Regions from separate parts of the Sphingopyxis sp. Soil_C_28 genome, predicted to be linked through region 3. Evidence: predicted binding sites of a transcription regulator. Region 3 holds the regulator's gene; each other region holds the start of a gene.
What was found. Region 3 encodes LexA, which represses DNA repair genes until DNA is damaged. Its sites were predicted from a motif close to GTTCCNCNCTTGTTCT; they were not measured.

Region 1 (7,387 bases), 440 kb from region 3:
GTCCGCGCGCTGTCGATTCTGGAGGCGGCGCACCCCAACGGCTGCGATTTGCAGAGGCTGGTCGAACTTGATTATCTCGTGGTTCATTCCGGGGACGCCGGGGGTCCGGAGAGCCTGCACGCCGCCCTGCCTATGCGCGCGGGCGAACTGCTGGTGCGCAGGGAAATCATCGAGAAGGGACTGCTGTTGATGGCGAGCCGCGGGCTGGTAGAACGGGTAGCGAGCCCGGACGGGATTTTCTATCGCGCAGGCGAGGCTGCGGCGCCCTACATGGCAGCGTTGAGCGCGCCTTACTCAACTGAGTTGCGCGCCCGAGCAAACTGGGCCGTGCAGGCATTCGGCCATATGACCACCGATGCGATCCGCACCATTACCCAGCGTTTCTTCGAGAGATGGACTACCCAGTTCCAACCTGGGCAGCTTCGGGGACCTACCGCGTGAGCGACTATCTGCGTCTTGACCAACTGAGCTTTACAGGTCCTTCCAAGCACAGCGAAATCCGCTTTTATGCGGGCGTCAACGTGATCTGTGGCGCGTCGGACACCGGCAAATCGTTCCTTGCCGAGGCAGTCGATTTTATGCTCGGCGGATCTGATCTGAAGGTGATCCCGGAACGAGAAGGCTACAGCACGATCGAGCTCGGTCTATCCAGCACCGAAGGCGAATCCTGGACCTTCGAACGCGCGATCTCGGGCGGGGATTTTGCCCTGCGTCAGGGCGGTGTGACAGAAAAGCTGCGCCAATCGCATGCCCATGAGCGCGTAGACAATGTCTCGGGATTCCTACTGGAGAAAATCGGTCTTCTCGGAAAGCGGATCCTGAAGAGCAGCACGAAGAGCAAGACGAATAGCCTCAGCTTTCGTAATCTTGCGCGTCTGGTGATAGTGCAAGAAGGGGAAATCCAGCAAAAGGGATCGCCTTTCTGGGGCGGGCAGTACACGCTAAAGACGGCCGAACTCGCCACGATCAAGCTACTCCTGACCGGCATTGATGATTCCGCCGTCGTGTCGGCCGCGTCCGACGAACCCGACCAAGCCGGACAAATCGGGTTGCTCGACGAGATGATCGCAGACCTTGCGTCGGAAATCATCGATATGGGAGAGGAGAAAGGCGAGCTCGAAGCGCAGTTGGAAAAGCTCGATTCCTCCGTGGCGGAACATCGGGACAGCGTGTCCAATGCGCAGAGGACCCTTGACGCGCAGATGGAGGAGCGCCGAGAACTAGCGAAGCAGCGGCGCGGAATCGACGACCGTCTCGACGAGATCCTTGAACTGCTCGCGCGTTTCAATCTGCTTCGGGAGCATTATGGCGTCGACCGGGAGCGCCTGAGGGCCATCCAGGAGAGCGGGACGCTGTTCGCGTATGTCGGGCGTGTGGCTTGTCCATTATGCGGAGCGGACCCCGAGGCGCAGCATTCTGAAGCCGATTGCGAGGGGAATGTTGCGACGATCGTCGAAGCGGCGACGGCCGAAATCAGTAAAATTGAGCGACTGTCGGAGGAACTTGCCTCGACGGTAACTGACCTGCTGGCCGAAAAAGACAGCCTTTCAGAGCTACGGGCGACAGTCGAGAATGCCTTTGCGAATGTTGACGCAGAGATCCGGCAGACCATGGCGCCCGAGGTGGAAGAGGCCCGCGCCAAATTCACCGACATCATCGAAACCCGGTCAGCGGTCCGCGGATTTTTGGCCTTATTCGATCGGTTCGAAAAGCTTGAGGCGCGCCGCGCAAGTCTCGATGACGTGGCGCCAGAGCCTGCCGCAAATGCTAAGGTTGCGATTGGCTTCTCGGAAGTGGTCGCACACCAGTTCTCGTTGAAGGTCGAACAGATCCTCAAAGCGTGGAATTTTCCTGGCGAATGCCGCGTCCATTACGACAAGGATGCGAGCGATTTCGTCATCGACGGTAAACCCAGAGGCAGTCGCGGCAAGGGACTGCGCGCAATTACGCATGCCGCCGTTTCGATCGCATTGCTCGAATTTTGCCAAGAGCATGAACTGCCGCACCCGGGCTTTCTGCTCCTGGACTCCCCGCTCCTTGCCTATTTCAAGCCCGAAGGGGACGAGGATACCGCGCTGCAGGGTACTGATTTGAAAGAGCGCTTCTATGGCTACCTCAAGGCACATCATAGCGTTGAAAGCCAGGTGATCATCATTGAAAATCAGCATCCGCCAGATAGCGAGCTCGCGGGCCTCAACCTTACAGTGTTTACGCGCAACCCGGCTGAGGGGCGCTTCGGGCTGTTGTGAGCACACTCAGGTCGCGCCCTTATTGGCACTCACGCCCTTCTCCTCTTGCGCAAGCTGCAACGAATGAGGAGCTGGTTTCCGTTGAGTAGTCAGCATGTCGAACTAACGAAATCAGGCGCATTGCTGATTTCCTGCTCTGACATTCGCGAACGGCAGGTTTCAGGCGGCCGCCTCGCGGCCGGCTACGGCTTAGATCGGGCGCAAACCGGCCGTTTATGGAGGATAGGCCGGGCGTTGAGAACAAGTTCGAGAACTTGCGCCGCCGCTTTTAGCCGAGGCTTGCACATATGCGGCGGCCGCCCGGCGGCGTCGCCTTTATCAAATGTCCGGCGTTCTGGCGACTGCGCGGACAAACAATCGCTCTCGATTTGAGAGTTTCTTCGCTCTTTTGTTGCTCAGTCGTGGCGCTTCACGATAATTTGCCGGCTCGCAAAGGAGAGCCTCATGAACACGCAAGTCATTGGAATCGTGCTTCTCGGAACCGCGCTCGCGAGCTGCGGCAAGGCCGAGCCACGCAGCAAGCAATATTTCGACGCACATGTCGACGAGGCCCGAGAGGTTTTCGCGGGATGCCAGGACGGATCGGTCCGCGGCGAGGAATGCAGCAATGCCGAGATGGCTGTGATCCGAGCCGATGCGAAGGCGCGCAGCAAGAAATTTTTCGGCGATGGGAAGGCTTATACGCCCCGTTGATCTGGCGCGACTAGAGCTCGGCAGCCGAACGCAGTTCGTCGAGTTGCTCCCGGCAAAGCCGTTCGACAATCTCGCGCAGGTTGCGCGCTGAGGCTGCGAGCGCTTCCAGATCGTCGGCGGTGATCTCGTAGCTCGGCGAATATCGTGCCTCGACGTATGCCCGCTTCAACAGCTCGAAACGGCGCCGATCCAATTTGCTCTCGCGCGGCCATGCTTCGATAAGCTGCGGTTCGCGGTCTTCGGCTAGCGAGCGCAAGAACTTGATGTTGTGCGAGCGCGGGAAATAGAAGGTACTGGTGAGCAAGAAGCATGCATATGCCCGCTCAACCGCCTGATGAAGCGAAAACGCGGCCGCTTTTCGCCAGACCAAGTCTGTATCACCGCGCTGGACCTGAAAATCGACAGTCTGCAATTGAACATCGATCGCCGGCAGGTTCGTTTCAAAATACTCTAGCGCCATTCGATACGCATCGGCCGCCGTCAGCGGCTTCGGGACCGCCAAAGGATGATTAGGCAATTCGTACAGCAGAATACCGTCGCGCAGAATATCCACCCAGAAATATTCGCCGCGGGTGAGCGCCCGGTTCACGTCGGCGAGCGTATGGACGATGATGTTGAGCGTTCGGCCAACCGCAGGATCGCGAAGGATCTTGTCCTCGGCGATATACCAATGGTCCGAAATATCGGTCAGGTCTTCGTGGCTAACGATGACGAGCAGATCGAAGTCGGACTGGTAGCCGTTTTCAGGCTCGTCGACCCAGTCGTTACGCGCATAGCTGCCGAACAGGACGATCTTTAGAATCTTGCCGTTGCGCTTCTCGGCTTTGGTCGCGCGCTCGATCGAACGCGCGAATTCCTCCATCAGCACATCCTTGATGCGCTGGAGTTCGCCCTGCTGCCTTTGCGGAAGATGATCGATGTCCGTTTTCATTTCTATCGCTGAATCTGGCGGACAATCAAGACTCTGGCAAGCCAAACTCGATTCAAAATGGACAGGATCGCGCTTCGGTTGGACGCAAGTTCCAGCGTCGCGCTTGACTCGGCAAGCCGAGAAGGAACAAAGAGGGAACGAATCAACTATCTGACGAGTCCTATGACATCATGCGCCACCCTGCCGTCCTCGCCGATCTTCGCGCCAAAATTGCGCGGATCGAAGGCGTCTGCGCGCGGCACGAAGTCATTCCGTTCGGCGTCGAGGCGGTCGATTCGCGGCTTCCAAGCGGCGGGATCACGACCGGCGCGCTCCATGAAGTTGCCGGAAGCTCCGATCTCGCCGACGATGCGAGCGCGACGATCTTCCTCGCCGGCATCCTCGCGCGGACCGAGGGCGCCGTCTTCTGGTGCCTGCGCTGGCACGACCTGTTCGCCCCTGCCCTTCACCTCGCGGGGTTGCACCCCGACCGCGTGATCCATGTCGAGGCGGGCAGTGACACCAATGTCCTGCTCGCGATGGAAGAATGCCTCCGGCACCCCGGCCTTGCCGGTGTCGTCGGCGAAGTCAGCAAATATTCGACGACGGCGTCGAAGCGGCTCCAGCTCGCCGCCGAGACCTCGGGCGTACCCGCGTTCGTCTTTCGCCGCGGCTGCAAGGCCGAGCAGGCGGCCGAGGGCAGCGCCGCGGTAACGCGCTGGCGGATCACCGCGAGCCCGAGCGAGGATCTCGGCATTCCGAGCCTTGGCCGTCCGCGCTGGCGCGTCGCGCTCGAGCGCGTCCGCGGCGGCAACCCACATTTCTGGATATTGGAGGGCTGCGATGCGACGGGTCGTATCGCTCTTCCTGCCGCACTGGTCGACCGACCGGCTGCGCAGGAAGACCGGCAAGCTGCGGCCTGACGGCGCCGCCCCTGCCCGGCCGCTCGTCACCGCGATCCCCGATCATGGCCGGCGGATCGTCGCCGCGGTCGACAAGGACGCCCGCGCGCTCGGTATCGCTCCCGGCATGACGATCACCAAGGCGCGCGCGTTTGCGCCCGAGCTCGATGTCGTGGATGCCGAGCCCGACGCCGACTTCGAGGGTCTGCGCCGTCTCGCGCTGTGGGCGGGCCAGCGCTATTCGCCGGTCGTCGCGCCCGATCCGCCCGATGGCCTGTGGCTCGATATCACCGGCTGCGCCGCGCTCTTCTCAAGCGAGCGCGCGCTGCTCAAGGATCTCCACCGCCGCACTTGCGCTTTCGGGCTGTCGCTCCAGATCGCGGTCGCGGACACCGCTGGCTGCGCGCACGCCGTCGCGCGGCATGTCCCTGCCGGCCGACCGGTGACGATCGAACCCGGGGCGCACCGCAAGGCGATCGCGCTGCTGCCGATCCGCGCGCTCCGCCTGCCCCCCGCCGACGTCGAAGGATTGCGCAAGCTCGGCTTCGAGCGGATCGAGCAGCTGATCGGAGCGCCGCGCGGCCCGCTCGCCAAGAGATTCGGACGCGAGCTGCATCGCCGCCTCGACCAGGCGCTCGGTACCCTGCCCGAGCCGATCGAGCCGATCTTTCCAGAGGAGCTGCCGCGCACTCGGCGCGGTTTCATGGAGCCGATCGCGACCGCCGAAGCCTTTGCGCAGGTCATCGGCGATCTCGCGCACGACATCGCCGGCCAACTCGGCCGCCTCGGCAAGGGTGCGCGCCGGCTCGACTGCTATTTCCACCGCGTCGATGGCCAGGTGCAGGCGATCCGGGTGGGTACCGCGGCGCCGTCGCGCGACCCGAAGCATCTCGCGAAACTGCTGTCGGCAAAGATCGAGACCGTCGAGCCCGGGCTCGGCATCGAGGCGATGACGCTCGTCGCGCCGCTCGTCGAGGTGCAGGCGCTGCGGCAGGGCGAGAGCCTCGAAAGCCTGACGCGGCGCGGTCCCGACCTTCCCGCGCTCGTTGATACGCTCGCCAACCGCTTCGGTCAGCGCAGCCTGCACCGGACGGTGCCCCGCGCCGGCGCGATGCCCGAGCGATCGGTGGCGATCACCCCGGCGCTTCGGCAAGTCGACGGCGCGACATGGTCCGACGAGCTGCCGCGCCCGTCGCGAATGCTCGCGCGGCCCGAGCCCGTCGATGTGATCGCGCTGCTGCCCGACGATGCCCCGCGCCTCTTCATGTGGCGCGGCAAAAGATATCGCGTGACGCAAGGCGACGGGCCCGAACGCCTGCAGGGCGAATGGTGGCGCGATGGCGGGATCGAAGGCGAAACCCCGCTCAGCGTGCGCGACTATTACCAGGTCGAGACCGAGGCGGGTGGGCGCTACTGGCTGTTTCGCCTCGGCGACGGCGTCCACGCCTCGACCGGATCGATGCGCTGGTTCATTCACGGAGCCTTCGCTTGAGTGCGGCCGAACCCGCCTATATCGAACTGCAGGTCACCACGCATTTCAGCTTCTTGCGCGGCGCCTCCTCACCCGACGAACTGTTTGCCGCGGCTTCGCTGCTCGGCCTGCCCGCGCTCGGCATCGTCGATCGCCATTCGGTCGCGGGGATCGTGCGCGCGTGGGATGCCGAAAAGGCGACCGGCGTGCGCGCGATCGTCGGGTCGCGGCTCGATCTCCTCGATGGCACTACGCTCCTCGTCTATCCGACCGACAAGGCGGCCTACGGACGCATGTGCCGGCTGCTCAGCGTCGGAAAAGGCCGCGCCGGTAAGGGCGCCTGCCATCTCGACTGGCCTGATGTCGAAGAATGGAACGAAGGGCTGATCGCCTGCCTTATCCCCGGCCGCGCCGACGCGAGGAACGAGGCCGCGCTCGAACGCACGCGGCGCATCTTCGGCGACCGCGCCTATATGGCGCTGACGATCCGCCGCCGCCCGCGCGATGCGATCCGGCTGCGCGACCTCGCCGCGCAGGCCGCCGCCGCGCACGTGCCGACGGTGGCGACCGGCGATGTCCTCTATCACGCCCCCGAACGCCGGCTGCTGCAGGATGTCGTCACCTGCATCCGGGAAAAATGCACGATCGACGATCTTGGCGATCGCCGCGAGCGCTTCGCCGACCGGCACCTCAAAGCCGCCGCCGAGATGGAGCGATTGTTCCGCCGCTATCTGAAGGACCCCTCGCCCGTCGCACGCACGGTCGAATTCGCGAACCGATGCACCTTCAGCCTCGAGGAGCTGCGCTACCAATATCCCGACGAAATCCGCGACCCCGGACGCACGCCGCAACAGGAACTCGAACGGCTGACATGGGAGAAGGCCCCGCTTCGCTATCCCGAAGGCATTGATGGCAAGGTGCGCACGCAGCTTGAGCATGAACTTCGACTGATCGGCCAGCTCGATTACGCACCCTATTTTTTGACGGTCCACTCGATCGTCGCCGAGGCGCGCCGCCGCGAAATCCTCTGTCAGGGGCGCGGTTCGGCGGCGAACAGCGCGGTCTGTTACGTGCTTGGCATCACCTCGATCGATCCGATCCGCACCGAACTGCTGTTCGAACGCTTCGTCTCGGCCGAACGGCGCGAGCCGCCCGATATCGA
Region 2 (7,387 bases), on a different contig from region 3:
GCCGCGCAGTTTGTCGACCATCGAGACGATGGCATGGCTCATATAATTGGCGATCGGGCCGCCGCCAAAGGTGAGGCCGCCGAACACCGTCGCGGGGCGATCCCACGGCCAGCCGAGGATACGCCGCGCCATTTTGGGCACACAGGGAAAGCAGCTGTAGAGTTCGACGAAATCCAAATCGCCGGCGGCCATATCATTGAGTTCGAGCGTGCGCGCGATCGACGTCTCCATGCTGACGCTGCCGTCGTAACGGTCGCGGTGGAGTATGCTGGCGGGCTCCTTCGCCGCGGCGCCCATGCCCACGTAGATCAGCCGGTCTTCGGCGATCCCGCGGCGGCGCGCTTCGGCGAGGCTGGCGACGATAAAGCCCGCCCCCTGATTGACCGACGAATTGGCGACCATCAGCTTCGAATAGGGGAAGGCGATCGGCCGGTTGCGCTCGTCGACCCTGAGGATGTCCTCGGGCGAGGCGGGCTTGCGGATCCACGCGCCGTCGTTCGCGGCAGCGACTTCGGAAAAGCGCGACCAGATTTCGGCGCTTTCGAATTGCGCTTCTTTAAGGCTCTGGTTCCACGCGGCGCGCGTTGCATTCTCGTAAAGCGGATAGACGTCGACCGGCGCGGCGAGGCCGTGGGCTTGCGCATAGTTCGGCTCGCGCCGCGTCGCGACCTTGCGGATCGCGTTATAGCTTTTGTCCTCACCGCTCGCGGCTTTGGCGGCACGGCCGGCGGCGGTGCGCAGCGCCTCGGCGCCGACGATCGCGGCGAGTTTGACCTCGCCCGCGCCTATGCGGTTCGCGGCCTCGTTGAGCAGGCGCACCGGGGTGTCACCATGGGGGGCCGCCGATTGATAGTTGATCGCGGGGGTGGCGCCGATCGCGGCGGCGAGCGGATCGCACAGCTTGCCGAGGCTGTGGAAGCTGATCTGGTCGACGATCGCGAGGCTGTCGATTTCAGCCAGCGATACGCCCGCATCTTCTGCTGCGACCTTCAACGCCGCGACCATCAGCCCGAGCGAATCCAGTCCCTGATCGGGGTCTTCTGGCCTGTCGTTAATCTGGCCGACGCCGATGATGACGGGAATACGCTCAGGGTCGGTCATCGTCATGTCAGCGGGCTTTCCACTCGGGCTTGCGCTTCTGTGCGAAGGCGAGCGGGCCTTCGCGGGCGTCTTCGCTGCGCATCAATACGCCGCGCTCACGGGTGTTATGCTCCCAATAGGGCGCGTCGGCGGCGATGCGGCCGTCGTCGATGCCAAGCGCGACGCGTTTCGACGCCTGCACCGACAGCGGCGCGTTGGCGGCGATCTTTTCGGCGAGTGCGATCGCGGTGGGCAGCAGGTCGGCGAGCGGGACGACATGGTTGACGAGCCCGAACTCGGCGGCGCGCGCCGCGGGGATCGGGTCGCCGGTCAGCATATATTCCATCGCGAGCTTGCGCGGCAGTTGCTGGGCGAGGCGGAACGCGCCGCCCGCCGCGGCGAACAGTCCGACCTTGACCTCGGGCAGCCCGAATTGCGCATGGTCGGCGGCGATGATGATGTCGCTCATCAGCGCGATCTCGCAGCCGCCGCCAAAAGCGAAGCCGTTGACCGCAGCGATGATCGGCTTCGAGATCGGGTGCGACACCATGCCGGCAAAACCCCACGCCTGCTGCGCCGGATCGTCGGGATAGAGGCTTTCGCCGCGAGAGAGCGCGACGAGATCTGCGCCCGCACAGAAGCTTTTGTCACCCGCGCCGGTGATCAAGACGACGCGGATTTCAGGGTCTGCTTCGGCTTCTTCGAGCGCGATGCCGATGCCGATGTGGACCGCGGCATTGACCGCATTGCGCGCCTCGGGCCGGTTGATCGTGACGATCAATATATGGCCGCGGCGTTCGGTGAGGATGGTGGTGTCGGTCATCGCGAATCTCTCCCTTTGGCGGGAGTATCGCGGTTGGTTGACGTTTACGTCAACTGTAATCCTCCCTGTCGCGCGGCGATGGGGAGGGGGACCGTCCGCAGGATGGCGGAGGGGCGGGGACGTTCGCGCCTTGGCCCCTCCGTCAGCGCTGCGCGCTGCCACCTCCCCATGGCTGTGCCACAGGGAGGAAGTTTTATCAGATCGACTGGCCGGTCTTTGCCCAGTCGGCGAGGAAGCCTTCGATGCCCTTTTCGGTCAGGATATGCTTGAACAGCCCCTTGATCACCGACGGTGGTGCGGTCATCACGTCGGCGCCGATCTTGGCGGCCTCGAGCACATGGATGCCGTGGCGCACACTCGCGACGAGAATTTCGGTTTCATAGCCGTAATTGTCGTAGATCAGACGGATATCGGAGATCAGCTGCATCCCGTCGAAGCCATTGTCGTCGTGACGGCCGACGAAGGGCGAGACGAAGGTCGCGCCGGCCTTCGCCGCGAGCAGCGCCTGCGCTGCCGAGAAGCAGAGCGTGACATTGACCATGGTGCCGTCGCTGGTCAGCGCCTTGCAGGTCTTGAGCCCGTCAATCGTCAGCGGCACCTTGATGCAGACATTCGGCGCGATCTTGCGGAGGATCTCGGCCTCTTTCATCATCGTCGCATGGTCGAGCGCGACGACTTCGGCCGATACGGGGCCGGTGGTCAACGCGCAGATTTCCTTCGTCACTTCCTTGAAATCGCGGCCCGACTTGGCGATCAGCGACGGGTTGGTGGTGACCCCGTCGAGCAGGCCGGTCGCGGCGAGTTCCTGGATGTCGGCGATTTCGGCGGTGTCGGCGAAGAATTTCATGGCGCGGGGCTTTCCTGTGGGAAGGTGATTCGGGTTGGCCATCGCCCTAGAGCAACGGCGGAGAAAACTGAACCGTCCTCACCGTCTTTCGTCACCCTCGAACGAGACTCGTGGCTCGTTCGACTTGATCCGGGGTCCATGACGACCGGGCGGTGATGAACGTCGGATCGAGTTCGGCATGACGAACAAGGAAAGCACTGGAGTTCTTTCTTTGTTCCTATTAAGCGCGAGCTATGGCCAAAGCGAAACGTCAATATGTCTGCCAGAATTGCGGTTCCGCCACCTATCGCTGGCAGGGGCAGTGCGCCGATTGCGGCGAGTGGAACACGCTGGTCGAGGAGGCTGGCGAAACGGTCTTTTCGGCAAAGCACGACCTGAGCAAGGGCGGGCGCACGATCGCACTCGAATCGCTCGATGCCGAGAGCAAGATGCCTGAGCGGATGCTGTGCGGAATTGCGGAGTTCGACCGCGCGCTGGGTGGCGGGTTCGTTGCCGGGTCGGCGACGCTGATCGGCGGCGATCCGGGGATCGGCAAGTCGACGCTTTTGCTGCAGGCGGCAGGGCGGCTAGCGCAGGCGGGCAAGTCGGTCGTTTATATCAGCGGCGAGGAAGCGGCGGCGCAGGTGCGGCTGCGCGCGCAGCGGCTGGGGCTCGGCAACGCGCCGGTCGCGCTGGCGAGCGCGACGTCGGTGCGCGATATCCTTGCGACGCTCGACCGGCAGACCGCCGATTTCGTCGTGATCGATTCGATCCAGACGATGCACAGCGACCTGATCGACAGTGCGCCGGGGACAGTGAGCCAGGTCCGCGCGAGTGCGCAGGAGCTGATCCGCTATGCCAAGGATAGCGACGCCGCGATCGTGCTCGTCGGTCATGTCACCAAAGACGGGACGATCGCGGGACCGCGCGTGCTCGAACATATGGTCGACACCGTGCTGGCGTTCGAGGGCGAGCGCAGCCATCAATATCGTATCCTGCGCGCGGTGAAGAACCGCTTTGGCGGCACCGACGAAATCGGCGTCTTCGCGATGGGCGAAGAAGGGCTGGGCGAGGTTTCGAACCCGTCGAGCCTGTTCCTGACCGATCGCAGCCGCGACGTGCCGGGTTCGGTGGTGTTTCCGGCGCTGGAAGGCACACGGCCGGTGCTGGTCGAGGTGCAGGCGCTGACCGTGCGGCTGGCGAGCGGCGCGACTCCCCGGAGAGCGGTGGTTGGCTGGGACAGCGGGCGGCTCGCGATGGTGCTCGCCGTCCTCGAAGCGCGCTGCGGGCTGCAAATGGGCGCCGCTGAGGTCTATCTCAACATCGCGGGCGGTTACCGGTTGACCGATCCCGCCGCCGATCTGGCGGTCGCGGCGGCGCTGATATCGGCGTTCAGCGAACGTCCGGTGCCCGCCGACGCCATCGTGTTCGGGGAATTGTCGCTGTCGGGCGAAGTGCGGCAGGTTTCGCACGATGGGCTGCGGCTGCGTGAGGCGGCGAAGCTTGGTTTCTCGCGCGGTTGGGGGCCGAAGGGCATGAAAGCGGTCGGCGGGATCTCGGTCACCGGTTTCGAACGCCTCGGCGAACTCGTTGACCTGATGCTCGGTCGCGACTAGCGACCGCAAAATGGGAAGTTTGACGGCTCTGGATATCGTCGTGCTGGTGCTGGTTGGCGGCGGCGCGGTACTCGGTTTTTCGCGCGGCCTCGTGCAGGAACTGACGACGCTGCTCGCCTGGGTCCTGGCGATTGCGGCGGTGCGGTTTTTTCACCCGCTGGTGACCGACCTGCTCGCGGGCTGGGTCGGGACCGAAGGCGGCGCTGCGGCGCTCGCTTTCGTCCTGCTCTTCGGCGGCGTGTTCGCATTTGCCAAATGGGGATCGCGCGCCATGGGACAGCGCAGCCGCGCATCGCTGGTCGGCGGTTTCGACCGTGGGCTGGGCGCTGGGTTCGGCGCCGTCAAAGGCCTGCTGATCGCCTCGATCGGTTTCATGCTCGTCTCGCTGCTTTACGACATCGGCTATGGCAATGCGCAGCGTCCGGCGTGGATAACCGACAGCCGCACCTATCCGGCGCTGAACGCCACCAGCACCGCGATGAGCAAGGTGATCGCCGATCGCCGCGCCGAAGCGCGCGAGGCCGAAGCTGAAGCCGGCAAAGACAAGCCATGAGTGCGCCGCTCTATAATCGCGATATTCTGGCGCTGGCGGTCGCGACCGCCGAACATCTGCCAAATCCCGATGCGCGTTTCCGGGTGAGCAAGCGCGCACCGCTGTGCGGCAGTGCCATCATCCTCGACCTCGACACCGATGACGCCGGCCGTGTCACCCATGTCGGCATGCATGTCGAGGCGTGCGCGCTGGGGCAGGCGTCGGCGGCGCTGCTGGCGCGCCATGCGCGGGGACGCAGCCTTGCCGATCTGCGCGATGCGCGCGCCGCGATCGCGGGCTGGTTCGGGGGCACGGGCGGCCAGCCCGACTGGCCGGGCTTTGACCTGCTTGCGCCGGCGCGTGATTATCCCGCGAGACACGGCGCGATCCTGCTGCCCTTCGACGCCGCGATTGCGGCGCTCGAGGAGCGGGCCGCGGCCGCATGACCCTGCTCACGCTCACCGCGGCGGCTTCGGAAGCGGCTGAAAAGGTAGCCGAAACCGCAACCGATACCGCGCTGGTCGAGGGCGCGATCCTGCTGGGGGTCGCGACCTTGTTCGTGCTGATTTTCCGCCGCCTCGGCCTCGGCGCCGTGCTCGGTTACCTGATCGCGGGCGCGGTTGTCGGGCCGCACGGCCTAGCGCTTGTCGGGGGCGGCGAATCGAAGCTTGCCTTTGCCGAGCTTGGCATCGCTTTCCTGCTTTTCCTCGTCGGACTTGAACTCTCGCCGAACCGGCTGTGGCAGATGCGCCGCGCGATTTTCGGGCTCGGCATGGCGCAGGTCGTGATCACCGGGCTGGTGCTAACGGGGCTCATCCATTTGACTCTGGGGTTCAGCCCCGCGGCTTCGCTGGCACTCGGCTTGCCGCTGGCACTGTCGTCGACCGCGCAGGTGTTGCCCGGCCTCAAAAGCTCGGGGCGGATCAATTCGCCCTTTGGCGAGAAGGCCTTCTCGATCCTGCTGTTTCAGGATCTGGCGATCGTGCCGATGATCACCATCATCGCGGTGCTGTCGCGCGCGCCAGCCGATCCTTCGGCGCCGTCGGGGTGGAAGATGGCGTTCTTCACGGTGTGGGCGATCATCGTCCTGGTTCTTGCGGGCCGCTTCGTCGTCAATCCGTTGCTCCGGATCATCGGCCGTTACGGCGAGCGCGAATTGTTCGTCGTCGTCGGCCTGCTCACCATCCTGGCGAGCGCCGCGCTGATGCACAGCCTGCATCTGTCGACCGCGCTGGGCGCCTTTATCGCGGGCGTCATGCTCGCCGATTCGCCTTATCGGCACGAGATCGAATCGGACGTCGAGCCGTTTCGCCTCGTCCTGCTGGGCCTCTTCTTCCTCGCTGTCGGCATGGTGCTTGATGTCGGCGCGGTTCTGGAACGTCCGCTGATGGTGCTCGGCCTCGCGCTCGGGCTGGTCGCCGTGAAGGTCGTCGTCCTGACGCTGATCGTGAAGCTGTTCGGGAAACCGTGGCCAGTCGCGCTCGGGCTCGGGCTGCTGCTCAGCCAGGGCGGCGAATTCGGCTTCTTGCTGTTTGCGCAGGCCGCCGATGCGCTGCTGATCCAGCCCGAGGCGGCGAGCCTGTTCAGCGCGGTGGTCACGTTGTCGATGGTGACGACGCCGTTCCTGATGCTGTTCGCGCGCAACCTCGAATTTTCACCCGCCGCCGAGCCGTTTGACATGGACGATCCCGAGGGCGCGCCGCGCGGGTCGGCGATCATCGTCGGCTATGGACGGTTCGGCCAGATCGTGTCGCAGATGCTGCACGGCGTCGCATGCTCGGTGACGCTGATCGACAAGAAGCCGAGCCAGATCGAGCTGTCGAGCCGCTTCGACACCAAAGTCTATTTCGGCGACGGGCTTCGCATCGACCTGCTGCGCCGCGCGGGGGCCGAAGAGGCGCGGCTGATCATCTTTTGCATGGATGATGCGTCGGTCGATGCCGCGGCGATGAAGCCGATCGTCGATGCCTTTCCGCACGCGAAGATCTTGATGCGCGTGTTCGACCGGCGGCAATTGCTGGCGGTCGAAGGGGCGGGGATCGACGGGGTCGTCCGCGAAGTGTTCGAAAGTTCGATTGCGATGGGGTTAAGCGCGCTTCGCCACCTGGAAGTCGATCCGCGCGAGATGGACGATGTCGAGGCGGCGCTCCGCCATCTCGACGAGACGCGGCTGCAGGCACAGATCGACGAAGGCGATATTTCGGCGGGCATGGACCATCGGTTCAAGCCGGGCGGCGGGCGCGAGGCCGACAGCGTGCTCGAGACATTCCGTCGCAAGCGGCTCGCGGCAAAAGCTGCCCGCGAAGAAAATGAAGCAATGGGCCTGACGGGCGAAAGCTAGCTACCCTGCCGCCGCTCCAAAGACGCGCGGTGGGGGTTACCCAATGAGATCGGGATCGGCAGTGGGCGCCTTACCCGTCCAGAAAGGCCGCGACGGCCTCAAGACCATAGTCTTCGGTGACGAAGCTCTGTCCGATGCCGCGCGTCAGGATCAGCGGCAGCTTTCCGCC
Region 3 (7,387 bases):
TCGTCGAGCGCACGCCCGACAAGCTTTTCGACGCGCGGGGCGACGAGATTCGCGAGGTGCGCGTCGTCGGCTTCGCGAATATAATGGCCGTTGAGATTTTCGAGCTTTTTGAAATCGAAACGCGAGGGCGAACGGCCGACATGCTCAAGGTCGAACCACTCGGTCGCCTGCTGGCGGCTGATGATCTCGTCGTCCCCATGGCCCCAGCCGAGGCGGAGGAGATAATTGTTCACCGCTTCGGCAAGATAGCCCATCTCGTCGCGATAGGCATCGACCCCGAGCGCGCCGTGACGTTTCGACAGCTTCGCACCGTCAGCGCCGTGGATCAGCGGAACATGGGCATAAATCGGTTCGCGCCAGCCCATCGACCGGATGAGGGCAAGTTGGCGAAAGGCGTTGTTGAGGTGATCGTCGCCGCGGATGACGTGGGTGACACCCATGTCATTATCGTCGACCACGACGCTGAGCATATAAGTGGGCGTGCCGTCACTGCGCAGCAGAATGAAATCGTCGAGTTCTGCGTTCTGGACGGTCACCTCGCCCTGCACCTTGTCAGTGATCGTCACCGCGCCGTCCTGCGGCGCGCGCAGACGAATGACATGCGGGACCGCCGGGTCGCCGTCTTCGCGGTCGCGCCAAGCGCTGCGGACACGGAAGGGAAGGCGCTTTTCCTGCGCCTCGGCACGCATCGCGGCGAGTTCGTCCTGCGTCAGGTAGCAGCGATAGGCTTCGCCCTTTGCGAGCAGCTCGTTCGCGACCTCGGCGTGACGCGGCGCGCGCGCGAACTGGAACACGGTCTCGCCATCCCAATCAAGGTCGAGCCACTGCATGCCGTCGAGGATCGCGTCGATCGCGGCGTCGGTGGAGCGCGCACGGTCGGTATCCTCGATGCGAAGCAGGAATTTTCCGCCGTGATGACGCGCGAAGAGCCAATTGAACAGCGCGGTGCGCGCGCCGCCGATGTGCAGATAGCCGGTCGGCGAGGGGGCAAAGCGCGTCACGACATCGGCGCCTGTCGCTTCGGCGGTTGCTGCTGCCATATTGGTCTGGTTTTCGGTTGCCACTCTGGCCTCTTTCACTCACTTTGCCGGACCAACAAGAGAAGGCTCGGCGGGGATCGGGGGAGCCCCTAGCATGGCGACAAGGCAGCTACAAACGCCCATTGCCGCGCGGTGGGCAAGTATTGGACACCGGCTGGCGAACGCGATCGAGGCGCGGCTGGAGGCCGAGCGCGAGCGGATCGGGCTATGGCTGCCCGTCGCGCTCGGCGCCGGGATTGCCGCGTGGTTTGCGCTTCCCACGGCCGCCCACTGGATCGGATTGCTGTTGCTGCTCGCCGGGGGCGTGCTCGCGGGATTGCTGATCGGCTGGCAAAAATGGTCCGGACGCGTGGTCGTCGTCGGGTGCGGCGTGATGGCGGCGGGTGTCCTGCTGATCTGGGCGCGCGCTCTCTGGGTGGCGGCGCCGGTGCTGGCTACGCCAGCGACGACCGCGTTTTCTGCCATTGTCGAACGTGTCGAACCGCTCCCCGCCAAGGGGCAGGTGCGGGTAATCGCACGCCCCCAGCAGCGCAGCGATCTGCCGCCGCGCGTTCGGCTGACCTTGTCCAGCGAGCAGGCGCTCGATCTGGATGAGGGTGAAACGGTCGGTGTTCGCGCCCGCTTGATGCCGCCGCCGACCGCGAGCCTGCCCGGCGGCTATGATTTCGCCCAGCGTGCCTGGTTCGACCGGATCGGCGCCGTTGGGACGGTTTTGGGCGACGTGTCGCGTACACCGGGGCGCGGCGCGGTGACGCCTCCTCTGCGTGCCCGGCTCAGCGGGCATATCCACGGGCAGGTTGAGGGATCGGCGGGTGGTATCGCCGCGGCGCTTGTAACTGGCGACCGCGGCGCAATCAGCGAAGCGGACGAGGAGGCGATGCGCCGCAGCGGCCTTGCTCATCTTCTGTCGATCAGCGGCCTGCACGTGACCGCGGTCGTCGGCTTTGCCATGCTGCTGACGATGCGGCTTTTCGCGCTCAGCCGTCGGCTCGCGCTCGCGGGCTATGTCCTGCCGCTCGCCGCCGCTGCGGGAGCGCTTGCCGGCGGCGGGTATACATGGCTGGCTGGCGCCGAGGTGCCGACGCTGCGCTCGTTCATCGCTGCGCTGCTCGTGCTCGTGGCATTTTTGATGGGGCGCGAGGCGCTGACCCTGCGGCTTGTTGCGGCGGGTGCCTTGATCGTCCTGATCTGGCGGCCCGAATCGCTGGCTGGCCCCAGCTTTCAGTTGAGCTTCGCCGCTGTCACGGCGATCATCGCGCTGCACGAAAGCCGTCCGATGCGATCCTTTCTGGCGCAGCGGGAAGAGCCGTGGGTTTTCCGGCTCGGGCGCGGCGTTACGGGGTTGCTCATCACGGGGCTTGTCGTCGAGGTGGCGCTGGCGCCGATCGCGCTGTTCCACTTTCACAAGGCGGGACTGTATGGCGCGCTGGCCAATGTGATCGCGATTCCGCTGACGACCTTCGTCATCATGCCTGCCGAGGCGCTGGCGTTGCTGTTCGACAGCGTCGGGCTCGGTGCGCCCTTCTGGTGGGTTGCCGAACAGGCGTTGCTGACGCTGATCGGCCTGGCGCACAGCGTCGCCGACGCGCCGGGTGCGGTCGCGATGATGCCGACCTTTCCGCGTTGGGGCTTCGCCTTGGCGATCGCCGGCGGGCTCTGGCTTCTGCTCTGGAAAACTGGCTGGCGCAGGGCGGGCGCTGTGCCATTGGTGATCGGCATGGCCGCGCTGGTTCTGCAGCCGCGCCCCGATCTGCTGGTCACGGGCGATGGGCGGCATATCGCCGCTGCGCTCCCCGACGGCGGCTATGCGCTGCTCCGCGACCGGGCGGGCGATTATATCCGCGACACGATGGGGGAGGCGGCGGGTATCGATACGCCGCTCGCTGCGCTGGCCGAGCTCGATCATGTCGAATGCAATCGCGATTTCTGCCGCTGGAGTCAGGGCGAAGGCGCTTCCCGTCGCATCATCCTCGCCTCGCGCGGGCGCGACCGGATCGAGGGCGCCGACATGGCGGCCGCTTGCGCCGCCGCCGATGTAGTGATCAGCGACCGCTGGCTACCGCATGAATGCTCAGGGCGCTGGATGACGATCGATCGTGACAGCCTGGCCGCAAGCGGCGGACTGGCGCTCTATTTCGGCGAAACACCCGAAGCCGTCGCCACGCTACGCGCGGGCGACGGCCATCCGTGGCGTTTGCCGCAGCAACTCAGTGGTAACGACGAAGCAGTCCCGACAGCCGACCTTGAACGATGACGCGGTTGGCGGGGTAACGCTGCGGTTCATAGGCGCTGTTGGCGGGGTCGAGCCGGATCATTGCCCCCTCGCGGCGGAAATATTTGAGTGTAGCATCCTGCCCGTCGACGAGCGCGACGACGATATCGCCCTCGCGCGCGGTGCTCGCCTTCTGGATCAGCGCGTAATCGCCGTCGAAGATGCCTGCCTCGACCATCGAGTCGCCCGACACTTCGAGCGCATAATGTTCGCCCGAGCCGAGCAAAGCGGCGGGAACGGCGAGGTTATTATGCTCCTCGAACGCCTCGATCGGCACGCCGGCAGCAATCTTGCCGTGCAGCGGCACTTCGACGATGTCGTTCGCGGCAATCGGACGGACCGTCGGTGCCGGCTTACGCAGCGGCACGACATTCTCGCGCGCCGGAGCGGTCTTCGCTGCCTCGGGAACCTTGATCACTTCGAGCGCGCGGGCGCGATTGGGCAAGCGGCGCAAGAATCCGCGCTCTTCCAGCGCGCTGATCAGCCGGTGGATACCCGATTTGGATTTGAGGCCCAGCGCCTCCTTCATCTCCTCGAACGACGGCGAAATGCCGCTGTTGTCGAGCTTTTGCTGGATGAAGTGGAGCAGCTCATGCTGCTTTGCGGTCAACATCGGTTGTTCTCCATGATGCCAGTTCCGGACATAGTGAGAACGATAGTGGAACAAAGCGGAACTTGTCAAGCGATGACGAGATAGTCCGACATGGCGCCCGCATCGCGTGCCGGCGCACCAATCTCGCGGATGAGCAGCGCGTTGGCGGACGCCAGCGGCAGCGTCAGCCCGCTTTCCTGCCCGAACATCGGCGTAAGCTTGCCGTTCTCGAGTCTCGCGCGAAGATAGTCGCGCCGCGTTCCACCTTCGGCCAGCGGCGTCGCGAGCGGGCCCCGATGCGCAACAGGAAGCGGATCGCTCGCGCCGGCAAGATGACGGACGAGCGGCAACAGAAACAGTGTTGCGGTGACGAAGGCCGAAGACGGATTGCCGGGCAGACCGACCAGCACCGCATCGCCGATTGTCCCGGCGATCAGCGGCTTGCCCGGACGCATCGCGATTCGCCAGAAATCCAGATGTCCGCCGGCGTCCTCGAGTGCGCTGCGCACATGGTCATGATCACCGACCGACGCGCCGCCGACGGTGACGATGACGTCGTGACGTCGCGCCAAATCCTTGAGAATCTTGGCAAGTATCAGGCGGTCATCGCGGACTTGATGCGGCAGGATCGTTTCGGCGACCTCACCGTCAAGCATCGCGGCGAGCATCACGCCATTGCTGTCGGGTATCTGCCCGGCCGCGAGCGGACGCCCCGGTTGGACAAGTTCATCGCCGGTCGTCAGGATTGCGACGCTGGGGCGACGGCCAACGGTAATCTGGCCCGCGCCGCTCATCGCCGCGGCGGCAATCGCTCCGGGCGTAAGGCGGGTTCCGGCAGGAAGCAAAATCGTGCCGGCGGCGAAATCGGTTGCCCGCTCACGAATGTGGCGGCCGCGTGTGCCCGGCCCATCTCCGCAAAGCGTCAAGCGTTCGCCCTCGCGCGAGACATCTTCCTGCATGACGACGGTATCGGCGCCGTCTGGCAGCAGCGCGCCGGTAAATATCCGTATCGCCTGGCCCGACGTAAGCGTCCGGTCGGTCGCGGTGCCGGCAGCGACTTCGCCGACCATTGTCCAAGGGCCGGGCAGATCGTCGAAACGGATCGCATAGCCGTCCATCGCCGATAACGCCGCGGCTGGTTGGTCGCGCAAGGCCACGACATCATCCGAAAGATAACGGCTAAGCCCATCGGAAAGGCTGATTTTTTCGCTTCCCAAAGGCGCACGCAGCGCGAGAAGGCGGTCTTGTGCGTCCTCGACCGGAAGGAGCGCCGTCATTCGGCGCGCCAGTCGCCCGAGCGACCGCCGCTCTTTTCGAGCAGGCGAATGTCACCGAGCACCATCGCGCGGTCGAGTGCCTTGGCCATATCGTAAAGCGTGAGCAGGGCGACCGACGCGGCGGTGAGCGCCTCCATCTCGACGCCGGTCTGACCCGTCGTCCGCGCGGTCGCGGTAACGGCGATGCCGCGCTCTTCCCATGCAAAATCGACGCCGACCTTGGTCAGCGCGAGCGGATGGCAGAGCGGGATGAGGTCGGATGTGCGCTTGGCCGCCATGATTCCGGCGATGCGCGCGGTCGACAGGACGTCGCCTTTGGGCGCGTTGCCGCTCCGGATGGCTTCGAGCGCCTCTGCCGACATCGTGATGCGCCCGCCAGCGACGGCGCGGCGCTGGGTCATGGCCTTGCCGCCCACATCGACCATCGACGCAGCCCCGCTTTCGTCGAGGTGCGTCGGCCGCGTCATGCCGGGGTGCCGGTCAAAAGCGTGCGCGTTGCCGCCGTGACGTCATCCTGGCGCATCAGGCTTTCACCAACAAGGAACACGCGAACGCCGCTTTCCGCCAATCTTTCGCAATCGGAGTGGTCGGCGATGCCGCTTTCGCCGACGAGCAAGGTGCCCGGCGGGACGAGGCGGGCCAAGCGTTCGGTGACACCGAGATCGGTTTCGAAGGTCCGCAGATCCCGATTGTTGACGCCGATCAGACGCGAGCGGAGCCGGGTCAGCGCGCGGTCGAGCTCGGCCTCGTCATGCACTTCGACGAGCACATCCATGCCGCGCTCGATCGCGGCCGCCTCGATGTCCTGCATGGCGCCATCGTCGAGCGCGGCGACGATGATCAGGATTGCATCGGCGCCGATCGCGCGGGCTTCGGCGACCTGCCAAGGGTCGACCATGAAATCCTTGCGGAGCGCAGGCAGCGCGCAGGCGGCGCGCGCGGCGACCAGATAATCTTCGTGGCCCTGGAAATAGGGTGCATCGGTGAGGACTGACAGGCACGCGGCGCCGCCGGCAGCGTAAGCGCGCGCATGGTCCGCTGGATTGAAATCGCTCCTTATCAACCCCTTGGATGGGGAGGCTTTCTTGATTTCCGCGATCAGGCCGAAGCCGCCAGCGTCGATCTTCGCCTGCAGCGCCGCCGCGAAGCCGCGGACAGGCCCGGCATCAATCGCGTCGAGGTCGGAAAGCGACCGGATTGCGCGGCGCTCGGCGACCTCACCAGCCTTGGTATCCAGAATTTGCGTGAGCTTGTTCATTTATAGGCGATCCAGCAATTGAGCAGCGCGTTGGCAAGGCCCTTGTCGATGGCTTCGGCGGCTTCCTCGACGCCTTCGACCAGCGTTTCGACGGCACCGGCGACGACGAGCGCCTCGGCGGCGTTGTAGAGTACCGCATCGCGGTAGGCTCCGGCTTCACCTTCGAGCAAGCGGCGCAGCGCCTTTGCATTGAAAATCGCGTCGCCGCCGCGGATTTCACCGAGCGAGCGCGTGGGAAGACCGGCATCGGCGGCAACGCTGCGCTGCATCCGCACGCCTTCGGGCGTGATCACCGCCACCTCATTGCCGCCCGCGAGCGAGAGCTCGTCGAGTCCCTCGTCGCCCGAAATGACGCGCGAATGCTCGGTGCCGAGCCGGTGCAGCGCCTCGGCATAAACGGGAACATAGGCGGGGCGGGCGATACCGATCAGCTGGCGCGTGACGCGCGCCGGGTTGGCGAGGGGGCCCATCAGATTAAAGATCGTGCGACGCCCGATCGCCTTGCGGATCGGCATGATGCGCTTCATCGCCGGATGGTGGTGCGCGGCGAAGAGGAAGCAGATGCCGAGATCGGCGAGTTGGGCCTCCGCCATTTGCGAGGCGCGATCGAGATCGAGGCCGAGCACTTCGAGGGTGTCAGCAGCACCAGATTTCGAAGAAGCCGCACGATTTCCATGCTTTGCTACCGGAACTTCGCACGCAGCGACGACGATGGCGACCGCGGTCGAGACATTCAGCGTATGGTGGCCGTCGCCGCCGGTGCCGCAGACGTCGATCGCGCCTGCGGGCGCTGCAATGGGGATCAACCGGTCGCGCATCGCCTGCGCGGCGGCCGCAATTTCAACCATCGTTTCGCCGCGATTCGACAGGGCGGTCAGGAATTCCACGATATTGTCGTCGCTGGCGCCGCCGTCGAGCATCGTGGCGAAGGCGTCGGCCGCCTCGTCA

Region 1: a site for LexA is predicted at 3,997-4,012, ahead of AC3A43_RS03205 (ImuA family protein). Genes of this name have one in related genera too.
Region 2: a site for LexA is predicted at 2,953-2,968, ahead of radA (DNA repair protein RadA). Genes of this name have one in related genera too.

The regions. Positions count from the first base shown of each region.
Region 1 is NZ_JBDGJE010000001.1:681,686-689,072, reverse strand. It holds gene AC3A43_RS03225 (ABC-three component system middle component 2) at 1-441, shown strand, start outside; gene AC3A43_RS03220 (hypothetical protein) at 438-2,249, shown strand; gene AC3A43_RS03215 (EexN family lipoprotein) at 2,694-2,942, shown strand; gene AC3A43_RS03210 (HEPN domain-containing protein) at 2,953-3,873, opposite strand; gene AC3A43_RS03205 (ImuA family protein) at 4,044-4,775, shown strand; gene AC3A43_RS03200 (DUF6504 family protein) at 4,696-6,246, shown strand; gene AC3A43_RS03195 (error-prone DNA polymerase) at 6,243-7,387, shown strand, end outside.
Region 2 is NZ_JBDGJE010000002.1:826,020-833,406, forward strand. It holds gene AC3A43_RS12200 (acetyl-CoA acetyltransferase) at 1-1,107, opposite strand, end outside; gene AC3A43_RS12205 (crotonase/enoyl-CoA hydratase family protein) at 1,109-1,903, opposite strand; gene fsa (fructose-6-phosphate aldolase) at 2,100-2,750, opposite strand; gene radA (DNA repair protein RadA) at 2,984-4,345, shown strand; gene AC3A43_RS12220 (CvpA family protein) at 4,356-4,898, shown strand; gene AC3A43_RS12225 (iron-sulfur cluster assembly scaffold protein) at 4,895-5,323, shown strand; gene AC3A43_RS12230 (cation:proton antiporter domain-containing protein) at 5,320-7,218, shown strand; gene aroB (3-dehydroquinate synthase) at 7,289-7,387, opposite strand, start outside.
Region 3 is NZ_JBDGJE010000001.1:1,118,466-1,125,852, forward strand. It holds gene gltX (glutamate--tRNA ligase) at 1-1,064, opposite strand, end outside; gene AC3A43_RS05220 (ComEC/Rec2 family competence protein) at 1,135-3,294, shown strand; gene lexA (transcriptional repressor LexA) at 3,248-3,925, opposite strand; gene AC3A43_RS05230 (molybdopterin molybdotransferase MoeA) at 3,991-5,181, opposite strand; gene moaC (cyclic pyranopterin monophosphate synthase MoaC) at 5,178-5,648, opposite strand; gene trpC (indole-3-glycerol phosphate synthase TrpC) at 5,645-6,439, opposite strand; gene trpD (anthranilate phosphoribosyltransferase) at 6,436-7,387, opposite strand, start outside.